DNA from 2 places in the Pseudoalteromonas sp. SM9913 genome. Region 1 is predicted to be linked to the other one. Evidence: predicted binding sites of a transcription regulator. Region 1 holds the regulator's gene; the other holds the start of a gene.

Region 1 (5,673 bases):
ATAAACATGTTGAATCTGAATTCGTAACTAGTTTTACGCTGACACCTGTGGATGGTAAAGCAGTTATTACCTACAAGCCAGGACAGTACATTGGCATTAAAGTTAAGCCTGAGGGCGCAGAATATGAAGAGATCCGCCAGTATTCTATTTCGCAAAAGAGCAATGCTAAAAACTATCGTATTAGCGTTAAAAAAGAGTGCCAACCAAAGCCTGGCGTGGTGTCTAATTATTTACACTCACTAGAGCAAGGCGCACGAGTAGAGTTATACCCGCCAGCGGGAGACTTCATTTTAAAAAATGAGGTAACTCCAGTGGTACTTATTTCAGCAGGCGTTGGCCAAACCCCGATGATGGCGATGCTGCAAACGCTACTTAGTGGTGATAAAAATCAAGCGATTAGTTATTTGCACGCGTGTGAAAACAGCCGCGAATTTTCATTTAAAGGGTATTTAGCGCAGCAAACGGCAATGCATCCACAGCTAAAAACATTTACTTGGTTTTATCAAGGTGGCGAGGAGTGTGATTTCACTGGGCTAATGGATTTAACGGTGCTTGAGGCATCATTACCTATTAGCGAAGGGGCATTTTATTTGTGTGGACCAGCATCATTTATGGCTTACGTAAAAGGCCAGCTACTTGATTTAGGTGTGCAAAGCTCAAACATTCACTACGAAATATTTGGACCACACCAAGCGTTATAGGTTAATTAAAAGCGTGTGTTACACGCTTTTAATTTAAACTTACAGCTTTTTACTATTTGTGTTAGCAGCATAAGCTTGTTGTTGCCAAGCATTAAATAGCTTTTGTTGTTTAGCTGAAATTTTTAAACCATACGTTTTTTGCATGTAAGCGTACGCATCGGCAATGCGTTTACGTGCATGAACAGGCGGTTCAACAACACGTTGTTTAAAATTAACTTTAACCTCACAGCGACCATATTGCGTCGCGTTTTGGGCTAACATGCCAAAGCGGTAGTTTGAGCGATCGGCGTTAATTTCACCAATTGCAGGGGCTAAATTGTTTATATCGGCTTCCATCATGCGAAACTTAGCGCTAACTTTGCGGCAGTTTTTACGCCCACCATCTTGCCAACATTGTAACTGGTGACCAAATTCCCATGCAGGGACAATATGTTCCCATTCAATTCGCAGGGCACGTTGATTTACTTTGCCTGAGCGGGTTAGTGTGTTGCGAGGCACGTAGCCACAATGGGTAGGGTCGGGTACCAACTTTTTGCCTTGTTTTTTTATATCGCAACCACAATAAATACTTTTAGCGTTTTCGGGAAGGGTATTAATTAAGTGCTTTTTGGCACTCGAAAACCGCGTAAATTGTTCGCCCATTGCTGAAAAACAAGCACAGCAAGCCAACAAAGCTAAAATAAACCGAATCATATCCATCACATACGTGAACTACAGGAGCGGCTAGTTTAAGGCCTAGAATAAAAAAGTAAACTGCCGCCGGCATGCTTTAATTTTAATTTGCGTATTTTGTAGAGGGCGTTTTTGAGGAGTAAATAGTGGGCAATATTCAGAGGCTAACGCTAAAAATGCGTTAATGAGGTGATTCCTGCGTTGTTGATTTGGTATAACGGTAAAACTGCGTTAAAGTTTGCAATGAAATTAATAGAGGGTAAAAACGAGATAATGTCGGAAATTCAATTTTTAAATGTAGATCTAGAGCTTGAGTCAAAGCAAGATATTAGCGTATTAGTTGCTGATTTAAAAAAGGTCGCAACTATTTTACATTATGATAAAGACGAATACCGTCAACTTGCTCGCATTGAGGTTGCAGGTGAAATAACCACGCCAGATAAAGCGATTAATCACTTGTGTGAGTTAATCGAGTCGTGTTCACGCAATGCATTAAAGCAATGGTTGAGTTGTTCACGCAGAACTTTCGATATTGGGTTTGAGTCTGGCACTTCGCCAAAATGCTTTAACCAAGCCTTACATGCAGATACCTTGTTACGTATATCTGCAATTGGTGCAGGCGTAGAAATTACTATTTACCCTTTCGAAAAGTAATTTAATTTCAACCTTGGTTAATTGACTTACTAGCCTTTTCGCTCTACTACGGCTGCGGTCATACGTGATACGCAGCAAAGCTCATTGCGGCTATTGGTTATTTTAATATCCCAAACCGAGCTGCGCTTGCCGATATGATAAGCTCTCGCTGTGGCCGTTAATGTGCCATTGCGTGATGCCTTTAAATGACTTGCACTGATTTCTTGGCCAACACAATAAAATCGATTGAAATCAACCACAAAATTAGCGGCATAACTTGCTACTGTTTCAGCAAGCACCACATTTGCACCACCATGAACGATACCCATAGGGTTATGATGCTCTGGAATTGCCGGCATAGTTGCCACTAAGTAGTCATCACCAATTTCACTGATTTCTATTCCCATGGTTTTCATGAGTGTCCCTTGGCCTGTAATACCTTGATCTAATTGCTTACAAAACTCTAATGTAATCGGTTGATGCCAAATACTCATGCTAGCTCCTTGGATAAGTAATTGAGAATTAAAATTTATTAATATGATAATGCGTTGCTAATAATTACATTTATCACCCTGCTTTTAAAGTAGGTTATTGTTTGATGATAACGGCATATAAGGCATTAATTTATATTTGCGATTTTTAAATAACTGTATATACTCACAGTTAATTGTACTGTATGGAAAACCAGTTGTATGCGACCATTAACGAAACGCCAAGCGCAAATACTCGAACTCATTAAAGTGTTTATTAAAGACACTGGTATGCCTCCTACACGTGCCGAAATTGCACAAACACTGGGTTTTAAAAGTGCGAATGCTGCAGAAGAACACTTAAAAGCACTGGCCAAAAAAGGTGTGATTAAAATGAAGCCAGGCGCGAGTCGGGGCATTCAGCTTGTTGAAGAAGAGGAGCCAGAGCAGTTAGGCTTACCTTTAATTGGCAGGGTGGCTGCCGGTGAGCCTATATTGGCGCAACAGCATGTAGAAAGCCACTGTAAAATTGACCCTTTAATGTTTAAACCTGCGGCCGATTTTTTATTGCGTGTTAACGGTATGAGTATGAAAGACATTGGTATTATGGATGGTGATTTACTTGCTGTGCATAAAACCCAAGTTGCCGAAAATGGACAAGTTATTGTTGCCCGTGTTGACGACGATGTAACCGTGAAGCGTTTAGAAAAAGCGGGCAGAAAAGTACTCTTACATGCTGAAAATGATGAGTTTTCAGCTATTGAGGTCGATTTAGAAAATGAGTCGTTCAATATTGAAGGCTTAGCGGTAGGTGTTATTCGTAACGCTGACTGGATGTAGTATTAAAGCATAATTTAGCGCTTAATAGTGATTAGGCGCTGGGTTTGTTAGCAGCACAATGTCTAACTTATCAAATGTATGACTATATGTTGTTAAGTGCTTCTCCTATCATAAATAAAATCACTAAATACTTTATAAATAAACAAATTTACTCTGCTTTTTTAAGTTAACAATTTTTTATATTTCTATCCTGTAATTTCAATACACCCCTTACTAAACCTGACTCTTAGATTAATTGCCTGACTAGTTGCTATTTTTTTAGCTGCGCATTTTAAAAAATACACCTTGTTTATTTTTCATACTCACCTTGCTTATTGTTTATTTTTTAACTAGTTATTAAAGAGCTGGAATAAAAATAACTCACAGCTTAGTCGTTTTGAGAACACACATTTACTAAATCCAGCACCCTTATAAAAAATAAAAATAACGAATAGGCGTTTAAGCCGTATGCCTCTTCGCTTTGCGTCAGCAATAGCATCAAAGGAGCCGTCACATGGGTAAGCTGAGTTCTTCCTTGTGGCTTATATTGTTTGTTTTTTCGCAGAATGTGCTTGCTAATAGCCAATATAATATGCGTAAAGGCGTAACCGATATAAGTAATAATGTATACCAACTGCACATGACTATTTTTTTAATATGTTGTGTGATTGGGGTGATCGTGTTTGCCATTATGTTTTGGGCACTCATTCATCATCGCAAATCTAAAGGGGCTGTCCCTGCCCAATTCCATGAAAGCACCAAAGTAGAAATACTGTGGACTGCGATCCCTTTTGTCATATTAATTGTTATGGCCATTCCTGCGACTAAAACCTTAATTGCCATGGAGGATGCCAGCAAAGCTGATCTCACCATTAAAATTACAGGCTCACAGTGGAAGTGGCATTACGAGTATATGGGGGAGGACGTTGAGTTTTATTCCATGCTAGCTACACCTCAAAATGAAATAACCAACCTTGCTGATAAAAACCCGAATTATTTACTCGAGGTCGATAAACCGCTGGTACTACCAATTAATCAAAAAGTACGTTTTTTAATGACTTCAGATGATGTTATTCACTCATGGTGGGTGCCTGACTTTGCCGTTAAAAAAGATGCAAACCCTGGGTTTATTAATGAAACATGGACCAATATTAATGAGGTTGGTACTTACCGTGGGCAGTGTGCAGAGCTTTGCGGTAAAGATCATGGTTTTATGCCTGTTGTGGTAGAAGCTAAAACAGAAGAAGACTTCAAAACGTGGTTAGCAGAGGCTAAACAAGCCAAGCAAAAAGCAGCTGCAGCAGACGCTGCGTTATTAGACCAAGTTGTACCAAAAGAAGAGCTGATGGCGCTTGGTGAGCAGGTTTATATGGCGAGCTGCGCGGCGTGCCATCAGCCAACAGGATTAGGCTTGCCGGGTGTTTTTCCGGCTCTTAAAGGCAGCCCAATAGTCATAGGTGATATCAAAGGGCATATAGATATTTTGCTCCACGGTAAACCAGGTACGGCTATGCAGTCTTTCGCAAAGCAATTATCAATCAAGCAAATAGCAGCTGTTATTACCTATAAACGCAACGCGTGGGGTAATGACACTGGTGATGTAATTCAACCGAGCGAGATACAAGCGGCACTGGATGCTGATGGGGAGGCTAAATAATGAGTAGCATTGCAGAACAACCTAATACCAATGAGGCTCATCATGCCCATCAACCTGCCACAGGCTTTAAGCGCTGGTTATTTACAACCAACCATAAAGATATAGGTAGCTTATATTTAATTTTTTCACTCACCATGTTTTTAATTGGTGGGGCAATGGCGATGGTTATTCGAGCTGAGTTATTTCAGCCGGGCCTACAACTGGTTGATCCTCACTTTTTTAATCAAATGACCACAGTGCATGGTTTAATAATGGTGTTTGGTGCGGTTATGCCAGCCTTTACCGGCTTGGCAAACTGGATGATCCCGCTAATGATTGGTGCGCCAGATATGGCCTTACCGAGAATGAATAACTGGAGCTTTTGGATTTTACCGTTTGCGTTTTTAATCCTATTAGCTTCATTATTTATGCCCGGTGGTGGCCCTGCATTTGGTTGGACCTTTTACGCGCCGCTTTCCACCACTTATAGTAACGACAACACAGCAATGTTTGTGTTTGCGGTGCATATTATGGGTATTAGTTCGATTATGGGGGCCATTAATGTGGTGGTCACCATAGTAAATATGCGTGCTCCGGGTATGACGTGGATGAAGCTGCCGTTATTTGTGTGGACATGGTTGATCACGGCGTTTTTACTTATTGCAGTTATGCCGGTACTTGCTGGTGCAGTTACTATGGTGCTCACCGATAAATATTTTGCAACCAGCTTTTTTGATGCCGC
Region 2 (5,673 bases), 980 kb from region 1:
GGCTGTTGATTTAATTATGATATTAGAGCAACACGATGTAGAGCCCGAAGAAGTATTAAAAGCGCTCGATATCGTAAAAAGTGACTTTGAAAAGAAGCTAGTTAACAACTAGCTTCATTCAATTGTGTCTACTTCATACACAGTGACAGCGCCGTCATGTTTACTACAATCAATTTTAATTTCGCCGAATGTTCGTCTCGGTGATGTTGATCTACGGCATGTCATGTTTTGAGCTTTAACACCAAATTGTTCAATATAAACGGCAACAATTGCATCTATTTCTTGCTTCTCGTGTGTTGTCGCAGCAGTATAAAAAGTATCATATTGTTGTGACCAATTTTCAACGCCAGCTTCTGCTGCAACACCTAACCACCCCATACCAAGCTTAGTTGATTGCTCTAGATATTGCCCTTTTAAAAACATAAACGCTAGGGTGTATTGTGCACTTTTATAGCCCAATGCAGCAGGCTCTTCTAAATAGTTAAAAGCTTCTTCAAACTCCCCTTTTTTGTATGCCTTAACATCATTATATTCTTTTTTCTTCATGGTATTATCGCTGTAAAGACTTATTGGTGACGAATTACAGCCAGTTATTAAAGCCACCAATACCAGCAAAGTGGCACTCAATCGTTGATGATTCATTATTATCCTTAATTTATTATTTTTTGCTCAGAAACATAACCACTTTTAAAGCATCTGCCCTAAAACCTGTTAACATAAATTTAATATTTATGTGGGATTGCAAAGCTTACAGCGATTATTTTTATAAGCGCAGTTTTAATCGCCCATTAAAAATAGATAAACCTATTTTTTTAATACCCTGTATTTATACACAAGGTACTTTACTTTACGCACAATGCATTTAACTGACGTAAATCTATCACTGACTGTCCGTTTGCTGAACCAGTAATAATAACTGCGCGGCCGCTTTGGCATCGTCTAATGCACGGTGATGATTGGTTAAGTCTAAATTAAAGTGTGCCGATAAATTACCGAGTGAGTATGACTTTAATCCCTTAAATGCTTTGCGTGATTCAACGACTGTACACAGTTTCGGCATTTTAAAATTAATCCCTATCCTCTCAAGCTCTTTTTTAATAAATCCATAATCAAAATTAACATTATGCGCCACAAAAATACTGCCTGATAATTGATTCAGTAACGGCGCTGCAATCTCGCTAAATATGGGCGCATTGCTTACCATGGCATCGTTAATGCCTGTAAGCGAGGTAATAAAACGCGGGATGGGACGCTCTGGGTTTATCAATGTGGTCCATGTATCAACTATTTCGCCCTGCTTTATTTTAACAATACCAATTTCGGTAATACGGTTACCGCCTTTGAGGCCTCCTGTAGTTTCAATATCAACTACACTATAAACACGGTTAGGGTCTACATACCACTTCACCGCTGCAATATTGACTTTAAAACCACTGTTTTTTAAATTATCGATGCTCACTAGCTGGTTTCTTTTAAGCTTGTCTCCGGGCGCTTTTACCTCTTCAAAATGAACTGCGCTGTTATCAACAATCATTAAATCGGGGTAACCATCTTTTAGCTGTCGGTAGTTTTTTGCCATGTTTTTTAAATGGCTTAATAGCGCATTTATCGGGCTGTTTAAAATAAGCATCTCTAATGGCTTTAATACATCTTTGTGCCATCTAAATAAGCCATTTGGTTGCTCATAATACTTCGCTGCATGGTTACACACTAAACGCAGCAATTTTTGGGTACTATTACACGCAGCCAGCCGCGCCTCTACTTGCGAGGATTGATTTAAATAAAATGTATCTGTTTTTAAGGCTTGCGGATAAATATCAAATTCGTTGCAGGGGGGGGTTGGGGTTTCAATAAAAAGTTCCTGCCAAAAAACCAGCGCAAATAAGCTTTGCCACAAAGTATTTTCAGTATAAAAAACCTGTTTGCCTTGACGAGTGTAGTGATCACTTACACCTAACTCAACATCGCCACGGTAAAGTTCATCAACTTCTATAATACAGCGTGTACTGGCTAACATTTCACTAAGCCGTGAGCGTGTTTGCTTGTTAAATTTGCGCATTAAAAAGTCATCCGCAAAGTACAGTAACTCATCGGTGAGCGGATTTTCTATAATTTTCTCAAGTTGCGCCTTTACCCATTCTTTATTACCTAAACGGTATTGCTCTCTTATTTGAATTTCTAGTGCGTGCGCATCGTCTTCGCAGGCATTAAGTACATCAAACGCTAATACAGGGTTAGTTGTTTTTAGTTGCTTATAAAGTATGACCAATAACTTATTCTTTAGCTCTCGAGCTACAACCCCTACTGCTAATTCATTTATTAACTGTTTTGCTAACGTCTCATTTTCATTGTCATCTTTCGCGTTTTTAACGGCTAACCGAAAACGGTTTAACACATAGTTAGATTGCGCTTCCTCAATTGAGTCAAAGCGAGACAAACTTTCATTATGCCCTTGCCTAACAGGGGTTACCCCTAAGTCTCTTAGTACAAACCGGTTTTGATGATTCACATCACCGGCACTGAGCCTGCCAATATACAAAAACTCAAAATACTGGTAACACTCATCTCTATTATTGATCACGTACTGATTATACAAATGCGAAAGACGCTCTGGCTTAGATTCAAAAAATGAAATAGCGACTTCAACTAAACAACCTTTAGCAGCACTTTTTTTAAATAGTGGTGGCAGGTCTTGTTGAGCTAACAACTCAATTAAGGCCGGCTTTGTTAGATGGCTAAGCAGTTGCTTAGCGTCTGCTTGTGAGGGTTCACAGATTAACCCAGCTGTTTTTAAATTAAAAAGTGCCTGATAAGGCGAAATAATCTCTTCATAATTTAATGACTGAGTTTGCACTAAATAAGGTTTACGAGAATAAATACGTGCTAGCATGCATTGGCTTTGCTCGTCGAGGGTGTTTATTTTATTAATAAATGTAATGTGCTTTTGCTCAAGTAAATGCATACATTTATCGCTCACAAAGCCTATTAGCTCTTTAAAATGTGCCAAATAATATTTTGCTGGTAACTCTTTTCTCATAAAAACCGCCAATACTGTATATAAAAACAGTATAATTATTTGAGCGCTTTTAGCAACCCAATTAGGAGTTAATAGCCTTTTAGAATTTAAATTGATTCAATCTCGGGCGCTTTAATTTTAGCGAGGTTTGTTACTTAATAAACTAAGTTAAAACCGAGCACCCTTTTTATACCCTGGCCCTTATCTTCACCTGTGTAGATAGCAGAACCCTTCAAGCAGTGCGTGTTTAACATTAACGAAGCGTTAGTACCTATTTACGGGCATTCACATGGCAAAAGATCTATTTTTCTTAAAAACCAAACACACTGCTGAAACTTCAATCTCAAAAGATAAACAGACCCTCGCGCAACTCAATTAATTTATTTATGCATACGTATTACTATTGAAATATCTTTTTTAGCGTGATTACTCTGTGCTAAGGTTGCCCGCAAATTATTAGTGGTACTTTAACTTCATTACACATAATAAAAATTAGGATTGAACAACATGACAACACAGCATGCAACTAAAGGTGAGCAAAGCGCAGCGGCAAAGTGCTCACTTTTATACGTTATTTTTATATCGGCTGTTGCCGCCATTGGTGGCTTTTTATTTGGTTTTGATTCAGGCGTTATAAACGGCACTGTATCGGCGTTAGGTAATACATTTAACTCAAGCAGTGTAGCAACAGGGTTTAATGTTGCCTCTGTTTTACTTGGTTGTGCGCTGGGTGCTTTAGCTGCTGGCCCATTAGCTGACAAATTTGGCCGTCGCGCTATTATGATTGTCACTGCACTTATATTTGCTATCAGTGCATTTGGCTCTGGTATTGCTGATAGCTCAGCTGAGTTTATTTTTTACCGCTTATTTGGCGGATTAGGCATAGGTGCAGCCTCTGTTTTAGCGCCTGCTTATATTGCAGAAGTAGCACCAGCAAGTTTGCGTGGTCGCTTAGCGACATTGCAACAACTTGCTATTGTTCTTGGCTTATTTGCAGCCTTTTTAAGTAACTACCTAATTGCTAACGCTGCTGGCGGTGCCGAGGGTATTTTACTGTTAGACTTAGCTGCATGGCGCTGGATGTTTTGGGCTGAACTGGTTCCTGCAGGCTTATTTTTAATTGGGGTCTTGTTTATTCCTGAGTCACCGCGTTACTTAGTCGCACAAGGCAAGCTTAAACACGCTAAAACTGTATTTAATAAAATTTCAAACGATGATGCTGATGCGCAAATCAATGACGTAAAGCAGTCTCTGAAAAGCGATAAAAAACCAAGTATTCGCGATTTATTTATCGATGGCAGTAAAAAGGTACACCCTATTGTTTGGGTGGGTGTGGCCTTGTCAGTGTTTCAACAATTTGTTGGTATTAACGTGGTATTTTATTACGGTTCAGAGCTTTGGCAAGCCGCTGGTTTTGATGAATCACAATCACTGTTTATAAACGTGCTTGCGGGTACCACTAATATTTTGTCTACTTTTATTGCTATTGCTTTAGTTGATAAAGTGGGACGTAAGCCATTGTTACTGGTAGGTAGTATAGGTATGTTTATTAGTTTAAGTGCACTTACCTACACCTTTGGCAGTGCAGGCCTTGATGAAGCGGGCAAGTTAGCACTTAGCGAAAATATGGGTACCTTTGCTTTAATAATGGCTAACCTGTTTGTGGTATTTTTTGGTTTAAGCTGGGGCCCAATTGTGTGGGTACTGCTTGGTGAAATGTTTAATAACCGCATTCGCGGCGCCGCGCTTGCAGTTGCTGCTAGTGCGCAGTGGATAGCTAACTTTGCTATTACTATGACCTTCCCTATCATGCTAGGTAGTATTGGTTTAGCAGGCGCCTATGGCTTTTATACCCTCTCGGCGTTTATTAGTGTGTTTTTTGTAGTTAAATACATTAAAGAGACACGCGGTATGAAGTTAGAGTCAATGTAATTACTTGGCTGGAGTAAAATAGCGCTTAATAATGCTGTTTTACTCCAGTGTATATAACCCTCCTTTGTAAGCCCTTTCATTTACCTGTTCCTCATCCACAAACAATATGCTTTTTTAGTATATATAATCTTTTAAAGTTCTTTTTTGGAATATAAAAAGTTAGCTATTGTTCGCCAACTTTCTCTACTTAGTCTCAATTTAAATGAAAAAACAGTTATTCTCAGGCCTTGTTTTCACCTCTGCGTTAAGCACATTTAATGTATTTGCAACGAATGGCTATTTTACTCATGGCTACGGTATGACTCACAAAGGCATGGCAGGTGCTGGTGTAGCGTTATCAGAAGAATTAATGTCGGGTGCAAATAACCCGGCTGCTTTTTCAGCTAATGGCACGCAAATGTCGGTAGGCATAGAATTATTTGCTCCTGAGCGTAACTACACCGCTGCAAAGGTCGATGAATACTTTCCCAATGCACTGTATTTGGACGCAACCACAAAAAAAGTGATAACAGCTTATTTGCAATTCCCGAATTTGCTATTGGCCATCAACTAAATGAGCGCATTAATATTGGCCTATTAGTTTACGGTAACGGCGGAATGAACACAGAATATGTGGCTGATTCTGCCCCTCAAGGCACATTTTATGGCGGCACCACTGGTGTTGACTTAAAACAGTTATTTGTCAGTCCAACCATGAGCTATCAATTAAATGAGCAAATACGCCT

The links. The regulator LexA, encoded in region 1, represses DNA repair genes until DNA is damaged. The targets are predictions, from matches to a motif close to TACTGTATNNNNATACAGTA.
Region 2: a site for LexA is predicted at 3,050-3,069, ahead of PSM_RS09985 (exonuclease domain-containing protein). Genes of this name have one in related genera too.

The regions. Positions count from the first base shown of each region.
Region 1 is NC_014803.1:3,160,265-3,165,937, reverse strand. Features, by position in the region: gene hmpA (NO-inducible flavohemoprotein) at 1-701, shown strand, start outside; gene PSM_RS14565 (endonuclease) at 741-1,394, opposite strand; gene PSM_RS14560 (hypothetical protein) at 1,647-2,027, shown strand; gene PSM_RS14555 (PaaI family thioesterase) at 2,057-2,500, opposite strand; gene lexA (transcriptional repressor LexA) at 2,699-3,316, shown strand; gene coxB (cytochrome c oxidase subunit II) at 3,810-4,952, shown strand; gene ctaD (cytochrome c oxidase subunit I) at 4,952-5,673, shown strand, end outside.
Region 2 is NC_014803.1:2,182,841-2,188,513, forward strand. Features, by position in the region: gene PSM_RS18420 (YbaM family protein) at 1-112, shown strand, start outside; gene PSM_RS09980 (sel1 repeat family protein) at 115-642, opposite strand; gene PSM_RS09985 (exonuclease domain-containing protein) at 881-3,037, opposite strand; gene PSM_RS09990 (sugar porter family MFS transporter) at 3,524-4,948, shown strand; gene PSM_RS18750 (hypothetical protein) at 5,151-5,501, shown strand; gene PSM_RS09995 (OmpP1/FadL family transporter) at 5,486-5,673, shown strand, end outside.